One region of the Bacillus sp. CZDM1 genome, then DNA from elsewhere that is predicted to be linked to it. Evidence: riboswitches for the same ligand, from Rfam matches in the RefSeq annotation. Region 1 holds a riboswitch; each other region holds the start of a gene.
What was found. Region 1 has a riboswitch for S-adenosylmethionine ahead of ACY3XC_RS05200 (5-methyltetrahydropteroyltriglutamate--homocysteine S-methyltransferase). Riboswitches for the same ligand answer to the same signal wherever they lie in the genome.
Positions count from the first base shown of each region.

Region 1 (10,513 bases):
ATCATCTTACTTCTTTTTGTCTCCTCCGTGTTCTTTGTCTATTACAATCATTCATTTTACGAAAGACCAATAGCTGAGGTCATTGAAATAGAGTTGGGCGATTCTACGGAAGTGATCGATATGCATGAAAATAAAGATCGTCTTTTCACTCAACGGATCATAGCCGAAATAAGAAATGGTGATTACAAAGGACAGCTTATCCATTTAACAAATGAGTATTCCGTATCAGGAGCGTATGATCAAGAATATCATATTGGAAATGAATTATTTGTTTCAATTGATACGAAAAAAAAGGAAAATACAGATTTAAGTGGAACCATAATGGACGTAAAGCGGGATAAATACATATTGTTGGTAGCGTGGATGTTTATTTTCACTCTCCTTTTCGTGGGAAAAAAGCAAGGGTTGTTTTCTATTATCAGCTTGGCTGTCAATGCCGTTTTGTTATCCTATGCATTGGATGTTTATTTAAAAACATCAGGCATCAGTTTGTTATGGATATGCAGTATAAGTGTTCTATTATTTACGGTCATTTCTTTATTGCTCGTTAACGGCTTTAATGAAAAAACATATGCCGCAATTGTTGCAACATTATTGGGAACTTTTGTCTCGCTGTTCATAACCTATCTTGTGATGTGGTTAACAGCTGAAAAAGGACTTCGATATGAGGAAATGCAATTTTTAACTCGTCCTTATAAAGAAGTGTTTATGGCTGGGTTATTTATCGGATCGTTAGGAGCCGTAATGGATGTGGCCATTACCATGTCTTCTTCTATTTTTGGGCTGTATGAGAAGGATCGCAACATCCCAATAAAAGCACTTAAAACTTCAGGAATGGAGATTGGAAAAGATATAATGGGAACCATGACGAATATTTTGTTTTTTGCCTATATCAGTGGTTCTATTCCAATGCTTATTTTGTATTTTAAGAATAATTCCCCATTGATATTCACTCTTTCCATGAATCTATCTTTGGAAATGGCACGTGCCTTGGCAGGCGGTATAGGAATCGTCATTACAATCCCAATAGGGCTGTATACTACCATTTTTTTCGTTAATCGAAAGAGGGCAAGAGTATGAATGTATTAGTGCTGCTGGCAGCCATTTTATTAATCCTGATGATTCTTATTGGCGGTAATAAAGGGAAACGGTCATTCATTGCGATATTCCTAAACTTTGGAGTAATCTTTTTTACTATCTTTATTATGACCATACCCAAAGCTGATCCTATTATCTTAACATTGATTGCATCAACCGTTATTAGCTGCATTAATCTCTTTTATATTAATGAAGTGAATAACAAAACAATTACAGCTTTCATTTCTACTATTATTACAGTTGTTATACTGCTCTTTTTTATTCTGATTGTGACAGAAAGTGCTATGATTCAAGGATTTGGCGCAGAAGAAATTGAGGAACTTTCCTACTTTTCCCTATATATTGGGGTGGATTTTGTTAAAATAGCTGCTTCTGTCATTATTATGAGTACCATTGGTGCAATTACAGATACAGCTATAGCCATTTCATCTCCTATGAGGGAAATGTTTCACCATCATTCATCCATAAGCAGAAAAGAATTATTTGCTTTTGGAATTAGTATTGGAAAAGACATTTTAGGAACAAGTACAAATACGTTATTTTTTGCTTTCTTTGGAGGTTATTTGGCCCTGCTCATTTGGTTTAAAGATTTACATTATACTCTGGGGGAAATTGTCAATTCAAAAATATTTAGTGCTGAACTAATCACCATTTTTTGTGCGGGAATAGGTGTCGCTCTCATTATTCCGATTACTGCTTGGATCAATTCTTATTTTTTAATTAAACCAAGAGGAAAGAACAAGATCATTAATAAAGATACATAACAATGCTCTTTGTTGATAATGAAGTAGGTCTTGGAGGAAATCTCCTGTTATTAAAACACTCACAATTCTTGATTAATCAATGGTTGTGAGTGTTTTTTTTTGTAAAAAAGTATGAAAAAATTTGGTTTAAATATGTATATGGATGCATTCAAAAACAGGACGTTCGTAGGCATTATGACTCTTTTTGAAACAAGAAGAGATGTGGTTTCTGCAAGGAAGTTCGCGACGAAGATGAAAATGATACATAAATTGATTCTAATTCTAGGAGTTAGACGATACGTTCATGCACTGTTTTACGATACGTGGACAAAAAGAAAAAGAAGAAGAAAAGGAAAAACAAAAAGAAAAACAACAACAAGTTCTTTATCCAAGTATAGAGGTAAATCCGGACCAGTAGAAGGAATTGATTCGATTCTTTTCACATACGGTTTCAAAAGCTAAAAAGAGGAGTCATAGGAACCTTGTATTGATTTGTCACAAACTATTCACATCTAGATGAAAATCACCCTGTCCGTTTTCTTCAATTTTTCATATATAACCTATGAAAGATTTTAATAGAAGAAGGGTTAGTGATGGAAGATGGCAAAGTTTAGATTAATACATACGGATTTTTGGAAGAACCCGATTGTGCTGGAAGAGATGAGCCCAGAGGACAAGTTATTTTACCTTTACCTACTTACGAATGCAAATACAACTCAAATTGGAATCTATAAGATTACCAAAAAACAAATGGCGTTTGATTTGGGCTTCTCCATGGAGAGTGTTCAAACAGTGATGGACCGATTCATTCACCATCACAAGGTGATTCGTTACAATCCTGTGACGAGAGAACTCGCGATTAGAAACTGGGGGAAAGACAACCTGTATAGAGCAGGAAAACCAGTCATGGATTGTATTACTAGCGAATTAAAGGAAGTCGAGGATACCTCACTGATTCAATATGTGTCAGAGCCTATTCAGAAACAGGAAATTCGTAGTTTATATATTTCCTTTTGTGAGCAAGTAAGAATAGGTAACGACCATGAAGATATCAATCAACATGAAGGCGATACATATTTGGACATTGTTTCGGAAGAGCTTGAAGATGTAATGCCCATTGTGCAACCAGAAAACCAGCAACAAAAAGCTCTTGATCAAGACATAGCGAATAATTCAACCATGAAAAATCCCTTAAAGAAGAATCAACAAGATGTGAAAGATATTATCGGGTTTTGGGATGATAATGGATTTGGTTTTACCAACGTTAATGCGAAACAGCAGTTGTTATCTTGGCTGGATGATTCTAGCTTTATACAGCCGAAAGAAATGATTTTAAAAGCGATGAATATTGCCTGTGCCAATAACAAGCGAAGGCTGAGCTATGTGATTGGGATTCTGAAAAACTGGGAAAATGGATCGTTACTGACGATTGAAGAAGTTGATTCTTACCATGAGAACCAAGAGCCAGTACTTAAGCATAGGCAAACAACACAACCGTTATCTGCAGGAAGAGCGATACCAGTGGGATTTGTACTTGACCTTACGGCAGGTGAAGAGTGATGAGTATAGCAGAAAAGGCTTTTTTAGGAAGCTTGCTGAAGGCGGAATACTTGCTTAAGGATACCGTAATCCATCCTGAACAACTGGGAAGTACACGGCATAAAGAAATCATGCGAAGAATGCTGGAGTTAACCCAGGAAGGAAAGAAAATTGATTTAATCACATTCACCACTTTACCCAATCTCGATACATTAGGTGGAATGTCTTATCTTTCGGAGTTGCTATCGTTTGCAGAGTTGGAGAAATTTGACGGTGTGGAGAAGATCATTCTTGATCTGTGGAAGGAGCGGGAAAAGAGAAATATCTTAAATGTGGCAGCCATAAATGATTGGGAGATTGCTAAGGTTATTGGCGAATTGGATAAAATTAACCAAGCAAAGATGGATGATCACACGTCCTTACAGCAGGCGTTATCAGATATCTATGAGGCACCATGGGAGGATCAACTAACACTGAGAAGTGCAACACCGGGCATTAAAAAGCTCGACGAAGTGACGGGAGGATTTCAGGATGGGGAAGTGACAATCTTAGCAGCAAGACCATCGATGGGGAAAACCGATGTCATGCTTCATTTTGCAAAAATGTCGGGCTGGGCGGGTTATTTGCCGCTCGTATTCTCCCTGGAAATGCCTGAAAAGCTGATCACTTCTCGTTTAATTGCTTCCACAGGGGGATTTAACCGTGGAAAAATGCGGGATCCAAAAAGAAGCTGAATGAAAATCAAAAGAATCAATGGTCGGATGTGATTGGAGATCTCACTGAAACGCATATGCAAATTTTTGATGGCACTGGACAAACGATAGCGGAAATGAGAGCGAAAACGAGAAAAATGATGAATAAATTTCCACACAAGAAACCAATTCTATTTATCGATTATCTAACTCTGATCCATTCTGGACAATTTTACGGAGGGAACACCCATTTACAAGTAACGGAAATATCCAAATCTCTTAAAGCGATGGCAAAGGATTTTAATTGCCCCGTTATTTGTTTAGCGCAGCTTAACCGATCGGTGGAATCAAGAATGGATAAACGGCCGATGATGTCTGATATTAGGGAATCGGGCAGTGTGGAACAGGATGCTGATGTCATATTGTTCCTGTATCGTGAATCGTATTATGAAAAGGAAACCCAGAATTATTCCTTAGAAATCATTGTTTCGAAAAACCGGAATGGCCCGGTAGCTGCCATCGCTGTGAATTACAACGAGCATACAGGAAGTATTGAGAACCAAAAGGAATAGAGTCATTCCCTTGTAAACTTTCATTAGCCAAAAAAATTGATTACTGAGGTGTCCCCGCATGCTTGTAAAAGATGCTTACTTTGATAGTTTATGTTTTGAAGAATCTGCATTAGCCCATTACATCCATCATTTACACGGAGAGGAGAAAATTTCATTGGATGATGATATGTCCAAGATAGACCTAGAACAGGCCGATCATCAGACAGTAAGGGAAATGATTCAAAACAATGTATTAGGTATTCGTAAAATTCGCAGCTACTCACTGAAGATGAACCAGAAGGATTTTGTTTTTATCTTTGCAGCCAGCCTGCAAGAGGCCATCCAGTTCTATACCAAAACATTTCATCAAACCCCATTGAACTGTCACGAATATTCACTAGATTTTCAGCTTTCTAGAGGGAAAGATGTGATTTCGTTTCGGGATATGAGGAACGAATTTAATAGCTTTCCTGCTATTGCGGGGTGTTTTGAGAAGTATTGATGATAAAGAAAGGGTAGCGATTATGATGCTTATAAGGTTTAAAGGGGCTCCATTAATAACCCCAGTTCCGTTATCAATTTATGTGGTTTTCTTCCTGTGGCAAACACTTAAACACCCACAACCTTTGTGGGTGTTTTCTACCATTCATTCAGAGTAAATAGTTAAGAGTTGAAGTAGGGAGTGCTTGCTTCGTTTTCTTTATCTATTTCTCTCCTTGATGGTTTATAGTTTTTGATAGCATCACGTAAACTAAGCATTAATTCAATCGATAGAAGAATGATAACTACCCACACACCCGCCTTTAGGATTGTATTAATAACAAAAGAACCAGCAAATAAATAGGTATGGATAACCGATGTAAAAGTATAGAACATTGCAAAGGTAAAAACTCTACTCCACTGTGACACATCATAAATTATGATCGCACCTCTAAACCCATAATGTCGAATCCGTTTAAAAAGCCTATAGAGCTCTATAGCCTCAACCGCAATGAATATAACAAGAGAGGCCCTCCATATCCATCTTATCATATCAATGCTAATGATGCCGGTGACCAAACAGGCAATCCCAGAAATGGATATAGCCCCATGTAGAATACAGTTTGTATTGTTCCAATCCATTTCAATCGACCAAGAAGTTTTTAGGTATCTTGATAAAATAAAGAAAACACAAACCAGATAAAAACAAAATCCGATGATTAGTAAAAATAGGTTAAAGATATCCGGTAAATCTTTAAAAACGGTGTTAAGTAAAAGGACAATCGATTGTGTGCTTACCGTAGTTAGCAGAAGAATGCCATGGACATTCTGATAGGATTTTGTCCGAGAAATTTCTATCAACGTTTTTACACTAATCCAAATATAAATAATCCACAGGATAATATTTATAAAAGCAATAATCACAGAAATGAATCCCCAATGGGAAAATTGTTTATAAAATAAAATGCCACTTATGGAAGTGCCTGCAACCCAAGTACCAATCCCAAAGCGATTGATCACATTGGCATAATGAATGCTCTTAAATTTTCCATCCAAACTAGCTATGAAAAAAGAGAAAATAAAGGCAGACCATAGGGAAAGGTTAATGATGGATAGAATTTTTCCAAAAATGTGTTGGAAGAAATGGATACCAAAGTAGTTTAATAGAACTCCTTGCGTAACAATCCCAATTGCCATAACCACCGCCATGGTTGAAGTTCGAATATATATTTTTTTAAAAGTGAAAAATAAACTTATACAAACTATGAAGCAGATCAAGATCAATAAATAAATCACATTTATCACCATTATGTTTTAGATATTTTATAAGTATATCATCAATGAATCTTGAGGTCTGCAGAAAATGGATGGTGCCTGTACAACTTAACCTAGTTATTCGCAGCTAACCCCAGATATTAGCCAACAAGTTTTAGCCCAATGGTTGCACCTAATATTAATGCAATACATGCGATCCTTCTCCAATCTTTAGATTCTCCGTAAATCATGATTCCTAAAAGTGCACCACCAGCTGAGCCAATTCCTGTCCATATTGCATAAGCTGTCCCCATAGGCAGTGTTTTCATTGCGTAGGCAAGAAAAAGAAAACTAGCTCCAAATCCGAGAATTAATAGTAATAAGGATTGCCAATTACGACTATTATTCAATTTATTTATGGTAACCACACCAAATGCTTCACATAATCCTGCTAAGATTAATGATATCCATGCCATTAGAACTCAGCTCCTTCTTGAGAATTATCTTTTGTTAGTAACTTCAATCCAAGAACACCGGCTAGTAAAAGTATAATCAACATCATTTTTTCCGCCTTGATGGGTTCTCCGAAGAATATGATTTCAGAGATGACCGTTCCTGCTGTCCCCAATCCTACAAAAACTGCATATACCGTACCGACCGGAAGTTTTCGTCCAGCCATTATGATTAAATAGAAACTCACAATAATCGAGATCACAGTTCCTGTCCACGTCCAAAAGCCATTTGCGTGTTTGAGACCTATCACCCAAAACACTTCAAAAAACGCCCCAATAAACACTTTAATCCAGTTTGTATTCATTACCTACTACCTCCAATAATCATCTATTTAAAACAAAAAAAGCCTAAGAGATCACTGTTAAACAGTATCTCCCAGGCTTTTATCCTTCCGTGACACAGCGTTGGCTGTGAGTTTTCTCTCGGTCCAGACCAACACAGTGGCTGCGGAACCCTAGAAAACATTTACGTATACAATTACCATAAATTATATCCATATTTAAAATTTATTCAATAGTAAAATATGTATAAAAGAGACTATAGGCAATGAAGGTGAATATTTAATTCAATATAATTTAAATAGTTCCCCACACACTATTAGCAATGCTAATAACATGTTTTATCTTATTCCATTGATCTTCTTCTGTTAAAAGATTTCCTTCTTCTGTACTAGCAAAGCCACATTGCGGACTTAATGCTAAGTTTTCTAAAGGAATAGACTGGCTAGCTTCGTTGATCCTGGCTTTAATGGCGTCAGGATTTTCAAGTTCTGGAAATTTAGATGTAAATAATCCCAGAACAACAGTTAAATTAGGACGTTTAAAACTTTTTAATGGTTCAAAATCACCGGAACGCTGATCATCGTATTCTAAGAATAGTCCATCAACATTTAACTCAGCAAAAATTGCATCAGAAATCTGATCATAACCTCCGCTTGTAATGTAGGTGGATTTAAAGTTTCCACGGCAAATATGCATGGTTATTAACAAATCATCTGGCTTGTCCGCAATCACGTCATTGATACATGCTACTCTTCTTTTGATGATATCTTGTACGTCCATGCCTTCTTTTTCAACCACTGTTGTAATCCGATCTTCTGAGACAAAATCAATCCAAGACGTATCATCTAATTGCAAGTACCGACAGCCTGCATCATAGAATGCTTGAATGGCCTTCCTGTATGCAGCGACTGTATCGTCATAAAACTGCTCTTTATTGTCGTTGTAATATTCATCACCTTGAATTCTAGTGAATAGCATATTCGGGCTAGGAATTGAGAACTTCGCTACTTGGCTTCCATCCCCATATTTTTCAACCACTTCATTTAAAAATTGAAAGTGTTCAATCATAAAATGGTTATCGAAGTCGACCTTACTAACCACTTTAATCGCATTATTTCTTGTTTTGGCACCTTTGAAGGCACTAACATATTGGCTTTCAAAGAATTCTACGCCTTTTAGACCGGCTAAAAAATCCAAGTGCCACCATGAACGTCTAAACTCGCCATCCGTGATGGATTTAAGACCTGCTTCTACTTGTTTTTCTACTAGTTTTTCAATTTCTTTGTCCTCTACTACCTTTAGGGCTGCTCTATCAATTTCCCCGTTTACGAAAGCCTTTCTTGCTGCTTTAATAGGTTCGGTTCTCAAAAAACTCCCTACATGATCGGCTTTAAACGGAGCTTTCACTAGTGTTTTTGTCATCTATTATTACCCTCTTTCTAAATAATAAAAAACCCTCTTCTTAAAAATAAGAAGAGGGGGAAGCCATAACTAATCTCTTCTTATCTTCAAGCATTTTCTACTGGAATTGGCACAGTACTTTTGATAAGTCTGCTGCCGAGGCTTCATAGGGCCAGTCCCTCCGCCTCTCTTGATAAGAGTATTCTTGCCTATTTAATTACCTGTAAAATTACACGTGTTCAGCCAATCTGTCAACAAATAAATATTAAGATATCTCTTTTTGTTATAAATACGAATTATATACTTTATTTTTAAAAAAATGTTCGTGTTTTACTGAAAATATTTGCTTGTCATCGATGAAAGTTTAAGATATTATAATCAAAAGACAAACGATAGGGGTTGTGTTAGATGTTTGGTATCCAGACGAAAAAGGTAATGTTACTTGGATCAGGTGAACTTGGAAAAGAGACGATTATTGAGGCTCAGCGTCTTGGACTGGAAACCATTGCGGTTGACCGTTATGAAAATGCTCCGGCGATGCAGGTTGCTCATCGTTCTTATGTGGTGGACATGCTTGATGGAGAAGCACTTCGTAGAGTAATAGAAAGAGAGGAACCAGATTTGGTGGTTCCTGAAATCGAGGCGATTGCGACAGAAACACTAGTGGAACTTGAAAAAGAAGGTTTCCGTATCGTACCGACAGCGAATGCCGTGAACTTAACGATGGATAGGGAAGGAATCCGCCGTTTGGCTAGCGAAGAATTAGGGCTTCCAACAGCCAAGTACGCCTTTGCAGATACACTTTATGAACTAAGAAATGCTGTACTTAAAATGGGGACACCGTGTGTGATTAAACCGCTCATGAGTTCCTCTGGAAAAGGGCAAACAGTCTGCCATTCAATAGAGGATGTAGAATGCTCATGGAATGAGGCGATTGCTGGAGGAAGAGGTAAAAAAGCCCGAATGATTGTAGAGGAATTTATCCATTTCGATTCTGAAATCACTTTATTAACTGTCCGCTCCGCTTCCGGAACAACCTTTTGTGCTCCTATTGGACACGTGCAAAAGGATGGGGACTACATTGAATCTTGGCAGCCGCATGACATGTCAAAGGAACAAATTCTTGAGGCGCAGGCAATTGCAAAAAAAATCACAGATGCACTCGGCGGATACGGAGTTTTTGGAGTGGAATTATTCCTTTCTTCAAATGGAGTTTATTTTAGTGAAGTGTCACCACGACCACATGACACGGGGATGGTTACCATGGTTACGCAAGACCTATCTGAGTTTGCTTTACATGTAAGGGCGATTTTAGGTTATCCGATTCCGGATGTTCAGCTATTGAAACCAGGTGCAAGTTATACGATTAAGGCTACAAAAGAAAGTAAGACCTACCAACTATCTGGAATCGCTGAAAGCTTATCCGTCCCTCATACACAGGTTAGGGTATTTGGAAAACCTGAAACAAAAGTGGGACGACGAATAGGTGTTGTGTTAAGCAACGGGGAATCTGTGGATCAGGCTAGAGAACGAGCGGAATTAGCAGCTTCTAAAATGATTGTCACGTTTGATGAATAAATCATTGGATCATCCGCAACAAGACAATACAATTTGAAAGAGGGATGGATGAATGCATACAAAAAATCGTTGGCTAATCGCTCTATCGGCGGTTGGCATACATATTTCGATTGGTTCGGTTTACGCTTGGAGTGTTTTCACTAAACCACTTCAACAAGAAATGGGCTGGGGATTAAAGCAAATTTCCTTCACGTTTAGCTTGGCCATTCTATTCTTAGGTCTATCTGCAGCATTCTTAGGCCATTTTGTAGAAAAGTATGGTCCGAGAGCAGCTGGAACGCTAAGTGCTTTGTTTTTTGGAGTTGGAGTTGCAGGGGCAGGTTTTGCTATTCAATTAGAATCATTGCTATTACTCTATTTATTTTATGGAATGATCGCTGGAA
Region 1 is NZ_JBUESO010000002.1:123,943-134,455, forward strand. Features, by position in the region: gene ACY3XC_RS05150 (YibE/F family protein) at 1-1,080, shown strand, start outside; gene ACY3XC_RS05155 (YibE/F family protein) at 1,077-1,862, shown strand; gene ACY3XC_RS05160 (hypothetical protein) at 2,037-2,303, shown strand; gene ACY3XC_RS05165 (DnaD domain protein) at 2,442-3,401, shown strand; gene ACY3XC_RS05170 (DnaB-like helicase C-terminal domain-containing protein) at 3,401-4,114, shown strand; gene ACY3XC_RS05175 (DnaB-like helicase C-terminal domain-containing protein) at 4,144-4,644, shown strand; gene ACY3XC_RS05180 (hypothetical protein) at 4,703-5,125, shown strand; gene ACY3XC_RS05185 (TDT family transporter) at 5,287-6,300, opposite strand; gene ACY3XC_RS05190 (DMT family transporter) at 6,519-6,833, opposite strand; gene ACY3XC_RS05195 (DMT family transporter) at 6,833-7,174, opposite strand; guanidine-I (ykkC/yxkD leader) riboswitch at 7,241-7,339, opposite strand; gene ACY3XC_RS05200 (5-methyltetrahydropteroyltriglutamate--homocysteine S-methyltransferase) at 7,446-8,573, opposite strand; SAM riboswitch class I at 8,651-8,752, opposite strand; gene purT (phosphoribosylglycinamide formyltransferase 2) at 8,961-10,130, shown strand; gene ACY3XC_RS05210 (L-lactate MFS transporter) at 10,183-10,513, shown strand, end outside.

Region 2 (10,513 bases), on a different contig from region 1:
ATAAAATCGAACCCATCTTTTTTCAATCGTAAGTGAATGTAAATAATTTTTATGGAGGAGGTTCACCTTATTCTTTCCCTGACTCAAGTGACTCCAACTCCTTCCATATTGTTTGAAAGATACTAGAAAAAGTCTCGTGGTTCCTTGCATTAAAAGGAGATAAACTTTTTAGTTCATCTGGCATTTGAAATACCTTATGAACCCTGCCCGGACTTGGTGAAAAGAGGACAACCCGGTCACTCATTGCAATGGCTTCCCCGATATCATGTGTGACAAGGATGGCTGTTTTTCCGAATGCATCCAGCGTCTTTGATACTAGGTCCTCCAGCTTTAACTTTGTCTGATAATCTAAAGCTGAAAAGGGTTCATCCAGCATGAGCAGTTTAGGTTCAGTTGCCAGTGTTCTTACAAGAGCAGCACGCTGCCTCATACCGCCTGATAGCTGCTTTGGCAGCTGTTTCTCAATCCCGCTTAAACCCATCTGCTTTAATAGGTCTAAAGCAGCTAACTTGGTTTCTTCATTCAATTGTTCAGATAACTTTAAACCAAGGAGGATATTTTCTTCAATTGTTTTCCATGGGAATAGGTAATCCTGCTGAAGCATATAGCCGATTTGATTTTTTACTCCTGACAGCGGTTTGTTTTCAAGTAATATGGTCCCTTGGGTAGGCTTTATAAGCCCGGCAATGATCGAGAGCAATGTTGTCTTGCCACAGCCGCTAGGGCCGAGGAAGGAAACAAATTCTCCTTCCTCAACTTGCAAGGAAATCTCGGAGAGGGCCGTGGTTGCAGAGGCTTTAGTGAAATAAGTGTGATGAACATCCTTAATAGCTAAAAAACTCATTTGGACGGCCTCCCATTTTAATTATTCTTCCTTTACTTTTTCAGCTATTTCAGTATTAACAAGTGTTTTGTGATCTACCACTTCTGGAAGTTCACCGGCTTCGTCCATGATATCCTGGAGATTGTTCCATTCTTCTTCATCGAGGATGGGGTCAGCAGCAAAGGAGCCTTGCTCTTTATAGCGGTCTACTACTGTACTAATAAGTTCAAGGTCTGTATCTGGGAAAAAGGATTGAATAGCCTCAGCCACTTCATCAGAACTATGTGTTTCAACCCATTGCTGTGCCTTGTAAACGGCTCTTGTGAATTTTTCTACGATATCTTGGTTTTCTTTCATGTAGCTATCTTTTGTCATGAAGGTTGTATAAGGGACATGCCCTGATTCTGTTCCAAAGGAAGCGATAATATGTCCTTTTCCTTCTTTTTCAAAAATACTTGCTTGAGGTTCAAATAACTGAACAAAGTCGCCTGTTCCAGAAGCGAAGGCACTGGCAATATTTGCAAAATCTATATTTTGAATAAGATTTAAATCCAGATGAGGATCAATACCATGTTTCTTAAGAACAAATTCACCAACCATCTGCGGCATACCGCCAGTACGCTGTCCTAAAAACGTAGACCCTTTTAATAGATCCCATGAGAAATTATCAATTTTTTCCCTTGAAACGAGAAAAGTACCGTCTGTTTGTGTTAATTGCGCAAAGTTAATGACAGGATCATTCGAATCCTGGGCGTACACGTAAATAGATGTCTCTGAGCCTACCAAGGCGATGTCGGCACCACCTGATAACAAAGCAGTCATGGTTTTATCACCGCCAAAGGCTGTTGATAGTTCAACATCTAAACCTTCTTCTTCGAAAAATCCTTTTGCGATGGCAACATATTCAGGAGCATAGAAGATAGAACGGGTAACTTCCACTAATCGGACCTTTTCGATTTTCTCAGTGTCGGTTGTGTTAGTACCGTTACAAGCTGAAATTGAAAACATGAGAATCACAATGAGAAGTGCTGAAAAACCGAATTTAAACCATTTTTTCACACTAAAACCCCCTTTAAGTAAGGAAAAAATCTGGGCTGTTGGCCTACCATATCGTATGATAAAGTAATAAATGTGTGAATGCCCAGTTACATCAATTTTTTGATGATTGAAATGAAAGGGTGAACTGTAAGGTGATCAAACCAAATGAAAAAATCATCGAGGCGTATCGATTCCCTTCACCCAATCCTCGTGTGGAATTATGGGAAATAACCTATTTATCTAATGGATTGAGAGTAAAAGGGTTGCTGGCAGAACCAAAAAGGAAAGGAAGCTATGACGGCTTTTTATACTTGCGCGGAGGCATTAAAAACGTTGGAAAAGTAAGACCTTCAAGAATTGCACAATTTGCCTCTGAGGGATTCATCGTATTTGCTCCCTATTATCGAGGGAATCAAGGAGGGGAGGGGAATGAAGATTTTGCTGGAGAGGATAGACACGACGCATTTACAGCCTTTGAGCTATTAAGAACAATACCTGGGGTGAGAGATATCCATGTATTTGGTTTTTCCCGAGGTGGTGTAATGGCATTGATGACAGGAGTTGAGTTTCCTGAGGCAGCTTCCATTGTGACTTGGGGCGGAGTAAGTGACATGTTTTTAACATACGAAGAAAGAAAAGACTTACGGAAGATGCTAAAAAGGGTCATTGGCGGTACACCGGGGAAATATCCAACAAGATATGAGGAACGAACTCCTCTCTATGAGCTTGAAAGGATTAAAGCTCCTGTTCTCATCATCCACGGGGTAAAAGACCATAATGTATCCGTGGAGCATGCCTACAGACTTGAACGCAGACTAAGGATACTAGATAAGCAGGTGGAATCCTGGTATTTTGATGAGTATACTCACTACTTCCCTCCAGTGGTAAACAGAAAAATCGTGAAGGATTTATCGAAGTGGATGAAAAATCAAATCAAAAGATGATAAAATAATGGTAAGTCCAAAAGCTGAGGAGCGGATACATATGGGTATGCCCTTTGAGTTAAATACATTGATTGTAACAAAAGGCAGAGAGAAGAGAGTTGAAGAAAACCTTTTCCAATTAGAAAAAGAAGGCTATAGACTTTATCCAATTGATATTCCGATTGATGTTAGAAAAACTCTTGAAAGCGATACGAGCGGAACAGCTGTGATTAAAAAAGTAGAATGGCAAAATAGCAGCACGATGATCACCTACCAATTAATTTCATTAAATTCCACGAATTAAAAAAAACGCCCTTATCGATTAACGATAAGGGCTTTCACTTTAAGCGATCGGACCGCCTTTTGATTCTATTTCTGCAGAGACCTTCGTGAATTTCTTGAAGTTTTCACGGAATTTACCTGCTAATTCTTTCGCTTTCATTTCATATGTCTGTGGGTCTGCCCATGTTTTGCTTGGCTGCAAGACCTCATCAGGAACACCAGCAATGTGGAGTGGAATATTTAGACCGAAAATATCGTCTCTAACTGTTTCAACTAGGTTTAGTTCTCCTTCAAGTGCAGCCTGAATCATAGCTCTTGTGTAGGATAGCTTCATCCGGCTGCCGACTCCGTATTCCCCGCCAGTCCAGCCAGTATTCACTAAAAAGACATTAGCATTATGCTCAAGAATTTTTTCACCTAGCATTTCGGCATAACGTGTTGCAGGCAAAGGTAGAAATGGTGCACCAAAGCATGTTGAGAAGGTTGCTTCAGGTGATGTAACACCACGCTCTGTACCTGCTAATTTTGATGTATAGCCACTTAAGAAATGAAACATGGCTTGCTCTTTCGTTAATTTTGAGATTGGAGGCAGTACACCAAATGCATCGGCTGTTAAAAAGACAATGGTATTCGGATGGCCTGCAATACTTGGCTTCACAATATTATCAATCGCTTCAATCGGATAGGCTGCCCGTGTATTTTCAGTTAGTGTCGCATCGTCATAGTCTGCAATTCTAGTTTCCGGATTAAGCACAACATTTTCAAGTACAGAACCAAAACGGATGGCATCGAAGATTTGTGGTTCTTTTTCACGAGATAAATTAATGGTTTTTGCATAGCAGCCACCTTCAATATTGAAGACGCCGTTTGACGACCAACCATGCTCATCATCACCAATTAAGCGACGTTTAGGGTCTGCAGATAAGGTGGTTTTACCTGTCCCAGAAAGGCCAAAGAACAGAGCAACATCACCTTCAACACCAATATTTGACGAACAATGCATGGAGAAAATATTATTCTCAGGCAATAGGTAATTCATAATTGAAAAAATGGACTTTTTCATTTCACCTGCATATTCAGTTCCACCAATTAATATCGTACGTTTCTCAAAAGAGATGATAATAAAGGTTTCAGACTTTGTTCCATCAACGGCAGGATTTGCTTTGAAGTTTGGAGCAGAAATCACGTTGAAACCGGCTTTATGTGTCAGTAATTCTTCTGCATTTGGGCGGATAAACAATTGATGCGCAAATAGATTATGCCATGCAAATTCATTCACAACTTGAATTGGCAATTGTGTCTTTTTATCTGCACCCGCAAAACCTTTAAACACAAATATTTCTTCTTTTTCTTTTAAGTAGTCTAAAACTTTATGATAGAGGTTGTTAAAAACATCTTCCGAAATTGGCTGGTTTAATTGACCCCAATCGATTTTATCCTTTATAGATTCTTCCATTACAATAAATTTGTCTTGTGGAGATCGTCCTGTATATTTACCTGTAGATACACTAATGGCACCAGTAGAGGTTAATTTTCCTTCATTCCTTGATAAGACTTTTTCCACTAATTGAGGTACTGACAATTGAATGTGAACATTATTTTCTTCTAACAATTGACTTAATTCATTTGGAACATATACGGAATTCATCAGAGAAAACCCTTCCTTTTTTGTTTTTTAATATTCATTATATTTACGAATAGTATAACACATTGAACTGAATAGTCTATACTAATTAGAGAATTTAGGTTGTATTATTTACTATAATGTAGAAGTGGGAAAAATTCATATTTTTACCCTTAATTTGCTAAAAAAAATATTGACAATGTTCGACATGTTCAAGTATGATTTTAATTTGAACGGATACTCTCTTATCCTGAGCTGGTGGAGGGACAGGCCCTATGAAACCCAGCAACCTGCTTTATGAGAAATGGATCGCATATTCGATTCAATTCTCAAGTGCGAAGGTGCTAATCTGACGCAAGGCTTTGACCTTGAACGATAAGAGTGAAAGGCCCGGAACAACCTTTCCTCATGTGGTAAGGTTTTTTGTTTTGTATAAGACCTTTTATTTAATGTGCTAATAAAGGCTCTTTTCTTATACTTTGCTGCTATTGTAGATTGAGGCCCTTGTTGAGCAATGAATTGTTGCAAAAGAATTTTCATTGTAAGAAAAGAGCTGCAACCTTAATCTCAAGCACAAAAATAAATTGTTCCGCGTTAAAATCGGATTTAGGATTTTAACAACAATTTTATGAAAACAGCCTTAATAAAAATCCTTTGTTTATTTCATACTAAGGGAATGAGTACCGTATCAATAATGTCAGTGGTTCAAGAAGTATTCCTGTAACCTTCATGTGAACCTTGATTTATCTCATAATATAGGAGGAAATCAGATGTCAAGAAACGCACGTTTGTTCACTTCTGAATCAGTAACGGAAGGTCATCCAGATAAAATCTGTGACCAAATTTCTGATTCGATTTTAGATGCAATTTTAGCAAAGGATGCAAATGCTCGGGTTGCTTGTGAAACTTCTGTAACAACTGGTTTAGTTTTAGTTGCAGGGGAAATTACTACATCTACTTACGTTGATATTCCAAAAATCGTTCGTGAAACGGTGAAGGGTATCGGGTACGATCGTGCTAAATATGGTTTTGATTCCGAGACCTGTGCAGTATTAACCTCAATCGGTGAACAAAGTCCTGACATCGCAATGGGTGTTGATCAGGCACTTGAGGCACGTGAAGGACTAATGTCTGATGAAGAAATTGAAGCAATTGGAGCAGGGGACCAAGGCTTAATGTTTGGTTTTGCTTGTAATGAAACAAATGAGCTTATGCCTCTTCCAATCTCTCTTGCACATAAGCTTGCTCGTAAGTTAACAGAGGTAAGAAAAGATAAAGTTCTTGAATACCTTCGTCCCGATGGAAAAACTCAAGTAACCGTTGAGTATGATGAAAATGATAAGCCTGTTCGAATTGATACGATTGTCATTTCAACTCAGCATAATCCAGAGGTAACATTGGAGCAAATCCAACGTAACTTGAAGGAATATGTTATTAATCCAGTGGTACCAAAGGAATTAATCGATGAAAATACAAAATACTTTATCAACCCAACAGGACGTTTCGTTATTGGCGGACCTCAAGGGGATGCTGGGTTAACAGGACGTAAAATCATTGTTGATACATATGGCGGATATGCTCGTCATGGCGGAGGTGCTTTCTCCGGTAAGGATCCTACAAAGGTTGACCGTTCTGCGGCCTATGCAGCACGTTATGTTGCGAAGAATATTGTAGCAGCAGGACTTGCTGATAAAGTTGAAGTACAGCTTGCCTATGCAATTGGTGTAGCAAGACCCGTTTCAATTGCTGTTGATACATTTGGTACTGGCAAAGTGAGCGAAGATGTATTAGTTGAACTGGTAGGTTCAAACTTTGACCTTCGTCCTGCTGGAATCATTAAAATGTTGGATCTTCGCCGCCCAATCTATAAACAAACAGCTGCATATGGTCATTTTGGCCGTACTGATGTTGATCTTCCTTGGGAGCGTACAGACAAAGCAGACACTTTGCGTCAACAAGCAAATATTTAACCAAAATACAGGGGAGTTGCATTTTACATGTAACTCTCTTTTTCATTTAGTCGTCTAAGTTTAGGGCAATGTGTTTATGTAAAAACTGTTTATACCTGAATTTTCCTACCTTTCACACTGCCATTTTTCAAATAATAGTGGTAGGATAAGAGAGTATGTTTTTTAGATTGGATATTTAGATTGGAGTAGGTGACGTACATAATGTGTGGTTTTATTGGTTGTGTACACGACAAGGAACAAAACTATCGTGATGAACAAAAACAACAATTCAAAAATATGAACGATATTATTACCCATCGTGGACCTGATGATGATGGCTTTTTTTATGATGATCATATTCAATTTGGCTTTCGCCGTTTAAGTATTATTGATATTGAATGTGGACATCAGCCATTAACATATGAAAATGAGCGTTATTGGATTATTTTTAACGGTGAGGTTTACAACTACGTAGAACTTCGTGAAGAATTGCTCAAAGAGGGCTTACAGTTTGCCACAAATTCAGATACAGAAGTCATTATTGCTCTATACAGCCATTTGAAAGAAAAGGCGGTAGAAAAATTACGCGGGATGTTTGCCTTTACGATTTGGGATAAACAAGAACAGACACTATTTGGTGCCAGAGACCCATTTGGGATTAAACCATACTTTTATTTTGTGGATGAAGAGAGAACTTTCTTTGCTTCTGAGAAAAAGAGTATCCTTTTAGCCCTTGAAAATGATGTTTTAGACTATGATTCACTTCAGCACTATTTGACTTATCAGTTTGTCCCTGAGCCTAATACGATGTCTAAAGGTATTCATAAGTTGGAGCCAGGACATTATTTTACGAAAAAGATTGGCTCGCCAATGGAGATCAAGAGGTATTGGAAAGCGCATTTTAACCCGATCCAAAAATCAGAGTCAGATTTTATTAAAGAAATACAAGATGTGTTAATAGATTCAGTAAAAATGCATATGAGAAGTGATGTTCCGGTCGGTTCTTTTCTTTCAGGCGGAATAGATTCTTCGATTATTGCATCCATTGCGAAACAATTTCACCCAGCTATTAAGACGTTTTCTGTTGGTTTCGAGTACCAGGGATTCAGTGAAATCGATGTAGCAAAGGAAACAGCAGAAAAGTTGGGTGTAGAAAATATCAGCTATGTGATAACACCACAGGAATACATGAATGAACTTCCGAAAATCATGTGGCATATGGATGATCCCCTTGCTGACCCTGCCTGCATCCCGCTTTACTTTGTTGCGCGTGAAGCAAGGAAGCATGTAACCGTCGTTCTTTCTGGTGAAGGGGCTGATGAATTGTTTGGCGGCTACAATATTTACCGGGAGCCGCAGGATTTAGATATGTTTAATAAAATCCCAAGAGTAGGAAAAGTATTGTTAAAAAGGATTGCGAACATGATGCCTGAGGGAATGAAGGGTAAAAGCTTTATTGAACGCGGTGTAACTCCTATGGAGGAACGCTATATTGGCAATGCGAAAATGTTCACTGAGGAAGAAAAGAGAGAATTGCTTTCCGTCTATCGTGAAGGCTTACATTACACAGATATCACTAAACCACTTTATACAGAATCAAGGGGCTATGATCCTGTTGACACCATGCAATACATTGATATTCATACTTGGATGCGCGGGGATATTCTTTTGAAGGCTGATAAAATGACGATGGCGCATTCATTAGAGCTTCGTGTTCCATTTTTGGATAAAGTAGTGTTTGATACAGCGTCCAAAATACCAACAAGCTTGAAAACGGCTAATGGTACGACAAAGTATATCTTGCGAAAAGCTGCTGAAGGAATTGTCCCTGAGCATGTATTAAACCGTAAGAAACTTGGTTTCCCAGTGCCAATTCGCCATTGGCTGAAGAATGAAATGAATGAGTGGGCAAAAACAATTATTCGCGAAAGCAGCACAGAGCATTTAATCAATAAATCTTATGTTTTAAAACTTCTTGAGGATCATTGCCAAGGAAAAGCTGATAACAGCCGTAAAATCTGGACCGTTCTTATTTTTATGATTTGGCATCAAGTATATGTAGAAGGCAAGTATTCCTTTTCAGGACAAAAAGAACTGCTGACAATGAAACATTAAGATAATAAGAAAGCACCCATAAAAAATTTATGGGTGCTTTTCTATACTATTATTTTTGTAATGACTTATAATATTGAGCTTTTTCTGCATATTCTGTATAAATCCTGTTCATTTCACTAATGTCATGTTCATTTAATTCTCTAATAACTTTTGCAGGTCTGCCAAATGCTAATGTATTAGGAGGGATTTTTTTACCTTGCGGCACGAGACTGCCTGCACCTATAAAGGCTCCTTCTCCGATTTCGGCCTGATCTAGAATAATCGAACCCATCCCGATTAAAGCCTTTTTACGAATAATGCAGCTATGGAGAATAACCTGATGTCCAACCGTTACTTCATCCTCTAAAATCAATGGATTATTCGGGCTTTGGTGCAATACAGAGTTGTCTTGAATATTTACTTTTTTCCCAATAACAGTAGGTGCGACATCTCCTCGAATGACGGAGTTAAACCAGACGCTCGATTCCTCGCCTATTTCAACATCACCTGTAATAGTAGTAAAATCTGCAAGGAATGCAGAATCTGCAATTTTTGGATACTTTCCTTTGTAGGGATAGATCATATTCGTCGCTCCTTTTTGACTGAAATACATATTCAATTTAATATTATACTAAATAGAATATTTTTCTAGGGGGAAAAACTATGTGGAAGTGGGAAGCAGAAGGGGAAGCGAAGGCTGTGATTGTGATGGTTCATGGTGCAATGGAACATCATCGACGTTACGGCTGGCTCATTGAAATGTGGCGCAGGTCCGGATTTCATGTCATCATGGGTGATCTTCCTGGGCAGGGTATGACAACAAGATCCCGCAGGGGCCATATAGATTCTTTTGATGAGTATCTAAGTGAAGTGAAGGATTGGATTAAAGCAGCCTATCGTTATGAATTGCCTGTTTTTTTGTTTGGGCATAGTATGGGAGGCTTAATTGCTATTCGGTTGCTACAGGAAGAAAAAATGGACTTAGCTGGAGTCATTCTCTCTTCTCCATGTCTCGGACTTATGCAATCACCATCCAAATTTTTAGATTTACTATCACATGGAATTAATGTGGTTTTTCCTTCTTTTCGAATGAATTCAGGAATAACGGTTGATATGGCCACCCGCAACAAGGATGTTATAGAGGCAGATGCCGATGATACTCTCTACATAACAAAAGTCTCTGTTAGATGGTACCGTGAATTAGTTGAGGCCATGAAAGAGGCATTTCTGTCTATTGAAGGCACCAAGGATGTGCCGATGCTGGTCATGCAAGCCGGCGATGATAAAATTGTTAATAAAGCTCCTGTTAAGGAGTGGTTCAACCATGCACCTTTATCAGAAAAAAGGTTTAAAGAATGGCCAAAGCATTATCATGAAATTTTTAATGAACCAGAACGGGAAGATATATTTGAATACGCGAAGGATTTTGTCATCAGCCAACTAAAAGCAATAGGTTATATTGTTTAAGTAGGCATGTTTTCAAAGATTGTTGTTAAAATTTTAAAGCCGATTTTAACGTGAAAATAGTTATTTTGCACTTTTAGTTTGCAGGCTCTTTTCTTATATATTTTGTGTTCAAAAAGTAACAAAGTATAAGAAAAGAGCCTCTAAGAAAGGAAAGAGGAACTCTCCATGATGCCAATCAGACTCATGTCAAAGGTATATCGTCGAATTATTCCAGCTGTTCATCAAGAACTTGGGTATTGGAGGTCCCGGGCAGAAAGCATCCCTAATGAGGAGCTTAGGACACAGGCTCTGGCTAGTATTGAACATAAAACCT
Region 2 is NZ_JBUESO010000018.1:23,820-34,332, forward strand. Features, by position in the region: gene ACY3XC_RS25615 (ABC transporter permease) at 1-87, opposite strand, end outside; gene ACY3XC_RS25620 (ABC transporter ATP-binding protein) at 68-844, opposite strand; gene ACY3XC_RS25625 (ABC transporter substrate-binding protein) at 866-1,882, opposite strand; gene ACY3XC_RS25630 (alpha/beta hydrolase family protein) at 2,014-2,805, shown strand; gene ACY3XC_RS25635 (DUF2584 domain-containing protein) at 2,846-3,088, shown strand; gene pckA (phosphoenolpyruvate carboxykinase (ATP)) at 3,128-4,714, opposite strand; SAM riboswitch class I at 4,933-5,072, shown strand; gene metK (methionine adenosyltransferase) at 5,461-6,660, shown strand; gene asnB (asparagine synthase (glutamine-hydrolyzing)) at 6,862-8,754, shown strand; gene ACY3XC_RS25655 (gamma carbonic anhydrase) at 8,804-9,316, opposite strand; gene ACY3XC_RS25660 (alpha/beta hydrolase) at 9,397-10,200, shown strand; gene ACY3XC_RS25665 (tetraprenyl-beta-curcumene synthase family protein) at 10,366-10,513, shown strand, end outside.
Region 2: it holds a riboswitch for S-adenosylmethionine, as region 1 does, so the genes downstream of both, metK (methionine adenosyltransferase) here and ACY3XC_RS05200 (5-methyltetrahydropteroyltriglutamate--homocysteine S-methyltransferase) in region 1, are expected to answer to the same signal.

Region 3 (10,513 bases), on a different contig from region 1:
TCTGCGTCACCCTCATAATGGAATATCCCGTCTGTATAGGCTGGCAAACTAGCATTCGGGTAGGCAGAAAGAAAGCTTCGTTTAGGTAATTCAATCTGCTCAAGTGTTTTCAGCATATGATGTGGACCAAGCCGACAATTCAAGCCAATGACATCAGCACCAAGGCTTTCAAGCCGAGTAAAAGCTTCATTAATCGGTGTTTGATCTTGTAAAATTCCTAACTCCTGAAGTGAGACCTGTGCAATAATCGGAAGCTTTGTTTCTTTTCGAGCAATTGTAAGAACTGTCTCTAGTTCCTCAAGGTCGTAAAAGGTCTCTAATAAAATCCCATCTACCTCTTCTAGCAATAGGCAATAGAGCTGTTCACGGAAACTGCGCTTTAATTCTTCTATTGATAATGCACTTGGCTTAATCCCACGGTTACCGCCGACTGTACCAAGAATATAAGCGTTTTGCTGAGCTGCTAATTTTGCATTTTGGACGGCTGCACTATTGATTGCTTTTACAGAGTCCTCTAAACCATATCTTTGTAGTTTTAGATAATTTGCAGCATAAGTGTTTGTTTGAATCACGTCAGCACCAGCATCAATATAGGCTTTATGGATTTCCTGTATCTTATCTGGATTTGATAGGTTTAGTTCTTCAAGACAACTATCCTTACCAAAAGAGTAGAGGAGAGTACCAATGGCACCATCAGCAATTAATATTTGCTTCTCTAATTTTTCTAATAGACTCATATTATCGGCCTCTTTTTACAGTCAGTTGTTGTTCATTTACCACTTGAAGGGCCAGTGAAAAATCCTTTATTAAATCATCTGGATTCTCTAAACCAACAGAAAGGCGGAGGAGACTATTTTTGATTCCACGCTTTTCTCTCTCTGCTTGAGGCATTGCTGCATGGGACATTTTAGCAGGATAGGATAAAATGGATTCTACCGCACCAAGACTCACTGCAAATACAGGTAATTTTACATTTGAGACAAAGGTTCTAAGTGCTTCTTCATCATAGAGTTCGAATGATAATACCGCGCCTGCTCCCGCTGCCTGTTCTTGTTGCAATTCATGCTGTGGATGATTTTTAAGAGCTGGGTAATATACTTTTTCAATTAGAGGATGATCCTCTAGGAACTCAGCAATTTTCAGAGCTGATTGTTGAGATTGTTCTAGTCTGACATGAAGGGTTTTTAATCCCCTAAGTACAAGCCATGCATCCTGTACCCCAAGTACAGCACCAAAGGAATTTTGTAAGGAGTACAGTCTCTTTCCTAACTCTTCATCTTTAACAACCGCAAGACCTGCAACCACATCACTATGACCGGATAAAAACTTAGTTGCGCTATGAAGAACTACATCCGCTCCAAGCTCTAAAGGTCTTTGGTACTCAGGAGTCAAAAAAGTGTTATCTACATAAGTAATGGCGTTAATTTCTTTAGCCAAATCACTAATGGCTTTAATATTCGTAACCTTTAATGTAGGGTTAGATGGTGTTTCAACATAAAATGCTTTTGTGTTAGGCTTAATTGCCTCTCTTACTTGGTTAAGGTCTGTCATATCTACAAATGTATGTTGTATTCCGAAACGAGTCAGTACCTCTGTGACCATTCGATATGTGCCGCCATACACATCCTCAGTAATCACGATATGATCACCGGAAGAAAGGAGGAGGAAGGCTGTTGAAATAGCTGCCATTCCCGACGAAAAAGCAAAGCCTCTTGTTCCACCCTCTAATTCAGCGATTACATCCTCAAGTGCTTCTCTTGTTGGGTTTGCACTTCTAGCGTAATCGTATTTTCCGAAACTTTCGATATCAAACTGATGGAAGGTTGAAGCATGCTGGATGGGCACACTTACTGCTCCTGTATTTGGATCGACTTTATGCTGATTATGAAGGAGCTTTGTTTCAAAACGATATTCTTCCGAACTCATTATCCCATCACTCCTTCTTTTAATTTAGCTAATGCCTGTTCAAGATCTTGAATGATATCAGTTGGATCTTCTAGTCCTACAGAAAATCTTAATAGTCGATTACAAACCCCGGACTGAATTCGAATTTCTTCTGGTATGTCAGCATGCGTTTGTGTGGCAGGGTAGGTAATAAAGCTTTCTGTTCCTCCAAGGCTTTCAGCAAACGTAATAAGTGAAAGTTCTTTCAGGAATGGGTTAATACAGGACTCATCCTGTAAGCGGAAGGAAACCATTCCGCCTCTTCCTGGGTAAAGAACATCTGTTACGCCTTCATGAGCAGAAAGGTATTCCACTATTGATTTCGCATTGCTTTCATGCCGCTGCATACGAAGAGATAAAGTTTTCATTCCGCGCATTACCAGCCAAGAATCAAAAGGACTTAGAACTCCACCCGCTCCGTTATGGTGAAACGCCAGCGCCTCACAAATTTCTTTCCCCTTTGCAACAATAAGACCAGCAAGGACATCATTATGACCGCCTAAGTATTTCGTTGCACTATGAATAACAATATCCGCTCCAAGCACGATAGGCTGTTGGAGAAGCGGGGTATAGAAGGTATTATCCACAATTAGAATAATTCCGTGTTTCTTTGCAATTTTTGAGACAGCACTTATATCAGACTGCTGCATAAGTGGATTGGTCGGGGTTTCAAGGAAAATCGCCTTGGTTTGTGGAGTAATCCTGCTTTCAATTTCTTCTGGACTGCAAGTATTAACATATTGAGTCTGGAGTCCCCATTTTTTAAATCCCTGTTCTAGTAAACGATACGTTCCTCCATATAAATCCTCACTGACAATCCACTCGTCACCAGACTGAAAGAGGGAAAGAATCGTAAAAATAGCAGCCATCCCCGAACTGCAGGCATATCCTTGATCGGCCCCTTCAAGATCAGCAATCGCCTTTTCAAGGAGCTGCCGAGTAGGATTTCCTGTCCTTGAGTAATCATATCCTGTTGATTGTCCAATGCCCTCGTGACGGTAAGCTGTTGAAAAGTAAACAGGAGGATTTACGGTGCCTGTCACCTTATCACTTCTATTGCCAATTTGAGCTAACTTCGTGTCAACTTTATAAACCATTTTCCTAATCCTCCTCCTTTATAAAAAACAAAAAAAGTCTTCTTTAAGAAGAAGACTTTTGGATGCACGTTCGCACAGGTCATTCTCCTTATCTCACAAGTTAACAAATAACTCGTAGGACTTAGCACCTTTTCAATGAAATAAGACATTGAAGGTTGCTGAGGCGTCATAGGGCCATTCCCTCTACCTCTCTTGATAAGAACATAAATATTTAGATTATTTATAAAATTTACTACAGTAAAGGAGAAGTGTCAATTATTTATTTTTTAAAATTGGATCACTAGTGTTGCATTAATTTAATTTCACTATTAAAAATACTCAAAATGCCCAATTTTGTTATTTGGTATAAAGAAAAATTCCTTTTGATTTGAGTGCCGAATAAAATTCAGAGATGTATAAGTCCCGTTGGGCTATTGAACTGTTTTTTCTATGCAACATTGGTGAAATTAGATATTAACTAGTGAATTTAGAAACATCAAATATTCGATTAATAGAATTAGTAATTTTTCTTTTTACATATTTCATCATTTTTCTAGGATATATTACTCATTTATTACAAGGGAATACCATGGTAATTTACTAATTTTTGAATTATCAATATCTAAGGAACAATACTGTTATTTGTAAAGTAAGGTAAAGTAAATTTGAGAATAGGGATAATACGGAACCATCAAATCTAATATCAACACGTTGGAATGTATCCTAGTTTATATATTTAAGCCTGAAAGAATAAAGATAAAGTGAATAAATAAACGAAGTAGTTTTCAAAAGAGAGTCTTTTTTGTAACTTAAAATAAGAACATTATCTACAGTCAAATTCTGACAATAAAAGCTATTGACTAGTTCTTTATAAAGAACTAGTATTGAGTTATAAATTGCAATTAATTATTATTATTCTACTTTTAATATTTTTATATAATTTTTGCTCTTTAATTATATGTGGGAAGGTGGCTGGCATTAGCCCATGAATAGTGCGGAAAAAAGGGAAGTAAGGGATATTAATCTAAGAGAAATATTTAATGTTTTAAAAAAAAGGTTCTGGATAATTGCTGTTTTTTCTTTGCTGACTGTGGGTATTGGTATTATTTATAACACTTATTATAATACATTGTTATATCAGTCATCAGCACGCATTATAGTTGGGGCAGATACTGAGTTAATGAAAACTCTTCATGTAATAATTACAGATCCAATGATATTAGATAAAGTTATAGAAGAAGTTGAATTGGAAAAGTCCTCAAAGGAATTGTCTGAACAGATAAGTGTCGAGAGTATCTCGGGATCACAGGTTGTTAGTATTAATGTGGTGGATAGGTCCCCGAAAATAGCTGCGGAAATAGCGAATTCAACTACAAAAGTATTTAAAGAGGAAGTCCCAAGAATTCTAGGATTCAATGATATCAAACTATTGTCAAAGGCGAATATATATCCTTACCCAATTAATGAAAATAAAATACGAAATATCGTTCTAGCTCTTGTAGTTGGTCTAGTTTTAGGAATCGGTTTGGTGTTCTTATTGGATTCATTCGATGATACTCTAAGGTCTGATGTTGAAATTGAGGAGATTCTGGGTATTCCGGTAATTGGGCGAGTTTCCAAAATAAATAAAAAAAGTATTAAAAAGAAAAGTCAATATCAAATGGAGTTAAATTTTAGAGGTGAGACAAGTGTTTCCAAATAAACGTAAAACTTCATATAAAAGCCAGAAACGAAGCTTAATAGCTTATTCAAACCCAAGTTCACTCATAGCAGAGGAATTCAGGACAATTCGTACCAATATTCGCTTTTTAACTGAAAAAGAAAAGAAAGCAGTATTATTAATAACCTCACCAAGCAAGGGGGAGGGGAAGTCGACAACGGCAGCTAATATTGCTGTATCAATGGCACAACAGAAGGAAAAGGTTCTTATAATTGATGCGAATTTAAGGGAACCGGAACTTCACTCTATTTTTAAAATATCTAATAAAGTAGGCCTAACTGATGTACTTACCGGTAAATCAACTTTTGAGGATGCAATCTATTCAACAGAGATAGGGAGATTAGCAGTTTTAACCAGTGGAGTTACACCTAGTAATCCAACTGAGATACTAGGTTTAGATATGCTAGGAGATTTGTTACAAGAAGCCCAGCAAACATATGACATTATACTAATAGATTCTCCTGGAATACTTGAGTTTGCAGATACAAAAGTTCTAGCAAATAAGAGTGATGGGGTTATTATCGTATTAAGCGAGCGTTCAACTACAAAATTTAGTGCTATTAAAGCAAAAAAAGCACTAGAGTTTACAGAGGCAAAGATCCTTGGTGTAGTTTTTAATGGGATAAGATAATTTTCAATCTAAAACCAATAATACCTTTTATTGGTATTATTTTTAATGAGGTTGTTCGTTATTGAATTTCTATTTGTTCTTTATAAGTTATACATTTATTTGTAAAACTGGTGATGTCTCCTTACCATTATCGATGGAGGCACTCGGTCATGCTGTGGGTTGAAATAAACCTTAGACGCTAGTCGTCGGTAGTGTGATGTGAGGTGGGGTTAGATGCCTCATTTTATAATTAAAGGCTTTGATTATATGGCCTTCGAAGAGACCCTATAATCAAAGCTTTTAATTTTATTACAGCAATATTATTTAAATAACTTAAAGGAGAGAGAGTATGACTTATCGGCAAAGGCTGTCTTTATTTTTTTTCTTGGATTCATGTATTGTCATAATGGCAATTTTTTTTGGTGGATTTTTAGTTAATGCCACTGTCAATGTCATTTCTATACCAATGGTAATCACTTCAGTAGCCATTTTGATGAGTCATCATATCTTATCACTTAAGTTAAAGCTATATAAAAAAGCTTGGGAATATGCGAGTGTTGGAGAATTATTGATTATTTTAAAAATTGTTACTTCCTCTATTATTGCTGCTGCCTTGATACAACAAATGTTTATCCATGAAATACACTTTAGGATGCTGGCAGTCACCTGGTTGCTACATATCATTTTTCTTGGAGGTTCTAGGTTTTGCTGGAGAATGTACTTAGATTCTATAATTAACAATAATAAAAATAAAAAACGAACTTTAATTGTTGGTGCAGGTGCTGCAGGCACAATGGTGGTAAGGCAACTTTTAAAAAATCATGGGGCAGACCTTCTCCCGGTTGGATTTATTGATGATGACAAACATAAGCAAAAACTTGATATTTTAGGTATCCCAGTTGTTGGGGGAGTCAGTTCTATAGAAGAAATGGTTAAAAGACTTCACATACACAATATAGTGATTGCCATTCCTTCGTTAGGTAGGAAAGAGTTAAATACTATTTTTCAGGAATGTGCGAAAACGTCAGCAAAAACAAAAATCCTCCCGATGATTGAGGATTTAGCAACAGGGAAGGTTTCAGTTAGTCAATTTAGGGATGTCGAGGTTGAAGACCTTTTAGGAAGGGTTCCTATAGATCTTGATATTATTACAATCTCAAAATACCTTACAGGTAAAACTGTATTGGTAACAGGAGCTGGTGGATCTATTGGTTCAGAGATTTGTCGTCAGATTTCACAATTTAATCCAAAAAAATTGATCCTATTAGGACATGGAGAGAACAGTATATATTCGATAGAACTAGAATTAAAGGAGAAATTTGGTGAATCAACAATTGAAATTGTAACAGTAATTGCTGATATTCAAGATGCAGAAAAAATGCAGTTTGTCATGCAGTCTCATCTACCTGATGTCGTATACCATGCTGCAGCTCATAAACATGTACCACTAATGGAACGAAATCCTGAAGAAGCAGTGAAAAATAATATGATTGGTACAAGGAATGTGGCGAATGCAGCTAGTTGGCATGGAGTGAAAATCTTCGTCATGATTTCAACCGATAAGGCAGTAAATCCAACTAGTGTAATGGGGTCAACCAAAAGGCTGTCTGAAATGATAGTTCAGTCAATGGATAAAGGTAGTCAAACGAAGTTCGTTGTGGTTAGATTTGGCAATGTGCTGGGTAGCAGAGGGAGTGTTATTCCATTATTTAAAAGGCAAATTGAAAAGGGAGGTCCTGTTACCGTTACTCATCCTGAAATGGTGCGTTATTTCATGACAATTCCAGAAGCCTCAAGATTAGTAATACAGGCTGGGGCCCTTGCGAAAGGTGGGGAAATTTTTGTATTAGATATGGGTGAGCCAGTGAGAATTGTTGATCTTGCTAAAAATTTAATCAAACTGTCTGGTAATTCAATAGAGGATATAGGAATTGACTTTACGGGGATTAGACCAGGTGAGAAGTTGTTCGAAGAACTATTAAAAGATGATGAGATAGATGAAAAACAGATTTATCCGAAAATTCATATTGGCAAAACTTCCGAGCTTTATATTGAAGAAATAAAGGATTTATTAGTTAATTTCTCTAGTATGGAAAAAGAAGACCTAAGGGACCAGCTCTTGAGGATCGCGAACAACAAGGTGCCTGCTAAACCATTTCTACCTATATCAAGTTAGGGGTGTTTTTATATGAAAGTAAGAAAAGCAATTATCCCAGCTGCTGGACTTGGAACAAGATTTTTACCGGCGACTAAGGCGATGCCAAAGGAAATGCTTCCAATTGTAGATAAGCCAACCATCCAATATATTGTTGAGGAAGCGATAGAATCTGGGATCGAGGATATCATAATTGTTACGGGAAAAGGAAAGAGAGCAATTGAAGATCATTTTGATCATTCTTTTGAGCTTGAGCAGAATCTATTAGACAAAGGGAAATTTGAGTTATTACATGAGGTGCAAAAGTCATCTAAGCTAGTAGATATCCATTATATACGCCAAAAAGAGCCAAAAGGCCTAGGGCATGCCATTTGGTGTGCGCGAAAATTTATTGGTGACGAACCCTTTGCAGTATTGCTCGGTGACGATATAGTCAAAGCAGAAAAGCCTTGTCTTAAACAGATGATTGAGCAATATGACCGTTATCATGCATCTATACTAGGTGTTCAAAATGTGCCAGATAAGGAAGTATCTCGTTATGGAATTGTAGATGGTAAATATATAGATGAGCGCTTTTATACTGTAAAAAATCTAATTGAAAAACCAAGACAGGAGGAATCGCCTTCTAATCTAGCAATTTTAGGACGATATATTTTAAGCCCTAAGATTTTTGAAATATTAAGCACCCAAAAACCAGGTGCAGGCGGTGAAATTCAGCTCACCGATGCAATAGCAAGACTAAATGAGTTTGAAGCGGTTTATGCTTATAATTTTGAAGGTGTACGATATGATGTTGGGGAAAAAATGGGTTTTATTAAGACAATAATCGAATTTGCCTTAGATCGTGATGATTTACGCAGTAGTTTATTGGATTATCTATCTGAAGTATTAAATAAGGAAGAAATCAAGTTAACCTAGATGGATGGATGGATTAATCATGAGTAAAAGGGTCTTGTTTTGTGCGACGGTAGATTACCATTTTAATGCTTTTCATTTACCTTATATAAAGTGGTTTAAAGAACAGGGATGGGAGGTTCATGTCGCAGCTTTTGGTGACATTGTTCTCCCATTTGTTGATGAAAAATATAATATTCCAATCCAGAGATCCCCTTTTAATACAAAAAATATTTTGGCATATAAAAAATTGAAGGATATTATCTTAAAAAATGAATACAAGATTATCCACTGTCATACACCAATGGGTGGAGTACTTGCACGTTTAGCAGCGAGGAATACAAGAAGAAAGAATACAAATGTAATTTATACTGCTCATGGTTTTCATTTTTGTAAAGGTGCGCCATTAATAAATTGGTTACTCTATTATCCGATTGAAAAATTACTTTCTTTCCACACAGATTGTTTAATAACAATTAATCAAGAAGACTACCAACTTGCGAAAAGAAGAGGATTTAAGGCAAAGGAGATAAAACATGTTCATGGTGTTGGAGTAAACACAGACCTTTACAAACCAGTTGAATATCAGCAAAAATGCAAAATGAGAGAAAGTTTCGGCTACAAGTCTGATGATTTTCTCTTGTTTTATGCTGCAGAATTTAATAAAAATAAAAATCATCAATTATTAATTGATATTATCGCCGCTATTAAAGAAGAAATACCAAGTGCTAAACTTTTATTGGCTGGGGATGGACCTTTACTAGAAGAATGTCAACAAACAGCAGTTAGATTAGGTGTTCAAGATATGATCCATTTCCTTGGATATAGGACTGACATTAAAGAATTATTGAAAGTTTGTGATATTGCTGTTGCATCTAGTCTAAGAGAGGGACTGCCAGTAAATATTATGGAAGCAATGGCAAGCGGTTTACCAATTGTGGCCACTATTAATAGGGGTCACAAAGAACTTGTAATTAATGGAGTAAACGGCTTTTTAATATCACCTACAGAAAAACAAAAATTTGCATCAATGATACTTGAAATCTTTCATTCACAAGAATTAAGTCTACAAATGAGTAGTGAAAACCTAAAAATAATCAAGAAGTATTCTTTAGAACAAGTAACCTTAGAACTTAGTGAAATTTACTCAAGTTATATGGTGGAGGATGTCAATGAATCCAAAAGTAAGTATTATAGTGCCCGTATATAATGCGGAAAGATACCTAGGAAGATGTCTGGATAGTTTAGTAGAGCAGAATTTATCTGATATAGAGATAATTGCAGTAAACGATGGTTCAACAGATTCAAGTAAAAAAATTCTAGAGGAATATAGACATAAGGATAAACGTATTAAAATTATCCATAAAACTAATGCAGGGGTATCATCTGCCAGAAATTTTGGTATTGAACTGGCTAAGGGTGAATTTATTGGGTTTGTTGATTCCGATGATTGGGTAGATAAAGAAATGTATAACGTTCTTTATGACACAGCAACTAAGGAAAATGCTGACATAATAATGTGCACTTATATAAGAGAGTTTGGTAGTCATTCTAAGAAAAAAATTTTCAACCTTCCAAGTAAAATTAGTTATAACGATGATGATGTAAAAACGAAAATAATGAGACGTTTAATTGGACCAGTTAATGAGGAAATCGCAAATCCTGAATTACTTGATGCATGGGGAACTGTATGGTCTAAGCTTTATCGAACTGATTTAGTTAAACAGAATAACCTTACATTTTCAGATCTTCAAGAAATAGGTACAAATGAAGATTCTTTGTTTAATATTTTGGCAGTGTTTCATGCCCAATCTTTTATTTTTATAAATACTCCTTATTATCATTATTGGCGTGAGAATGATGGTTCGGTTACTTCTGGTTTTAAGCCGTACTTAATTGATCAATGGTTTAACCTATATAGCAAGATTAGAAGCTTTATAGAAGAGCATAAATTGGATGCGAATTTCCAAATAGCATTAAATAATCGTATTTGCCTCAATATACTCGGCCTTGGCTTTAATACGATAAGTAAAGGAAATAATGATTCTTTTATAATGAAGATAAGGAAAATAAATTCTATCCTAAATGATCAAAGAATAATCCGTTCATTCAAA
Region 3 is NZ_JBUESO010000005.1:367,544-378,056, forward strand. Features, by position in the region: gene ACY3XC_RS14420 (bifunctional homocysteine S-methyltransferase/methylenetetrahydrofolate reductase) at 1-737, opposite strand, end outside; gene metC (cystathionine beta-lyase) at 739-1,926, opposite strand; gene ACY3XC_RS14430 (methionine biosynthesis PLP-dependent protein) at 1,926-3,041, opposite strand; SAM riboswitch class I at 3,127-3,243, opposite strand; gene ACY3XC_RS14435 (YveK family protein) at 4,006-4,722, shown strand; gene ACY3XC_RS14440 (CpsD/CapB family tyrosine-protein kinase) at 4,709-5,371, shown strand; gene ACY3XC_RS14445 (polysaccharide biosynthesis protein) at 5,700-7,526, shown strand; gene galU (UTP--glucose-1-phosphate uridylyltransferase GalU) at 7,539-8,423, shown strand; gene ACY3XC_RS14455 (glycosyltransferase family 4 protein) at 8,440-9,609, shown strand; gene ACY3XC_RS14460 (glycosyltransferase) at 9,572-10,513, shown strand, end outside.
Region 3: it holds a riboswitch for S-adenosylmethionine, as region 1 does, so the genes downstream of both, ACY3XC_RS14430 (methionine biosynthesis PLP-dependent protein) here and ACY3XC_RS05200 (5-methyltetrahydropteroyltriglutamate--homocysteine S-methyltransferase) in region 1, are expected to answer to the same signal.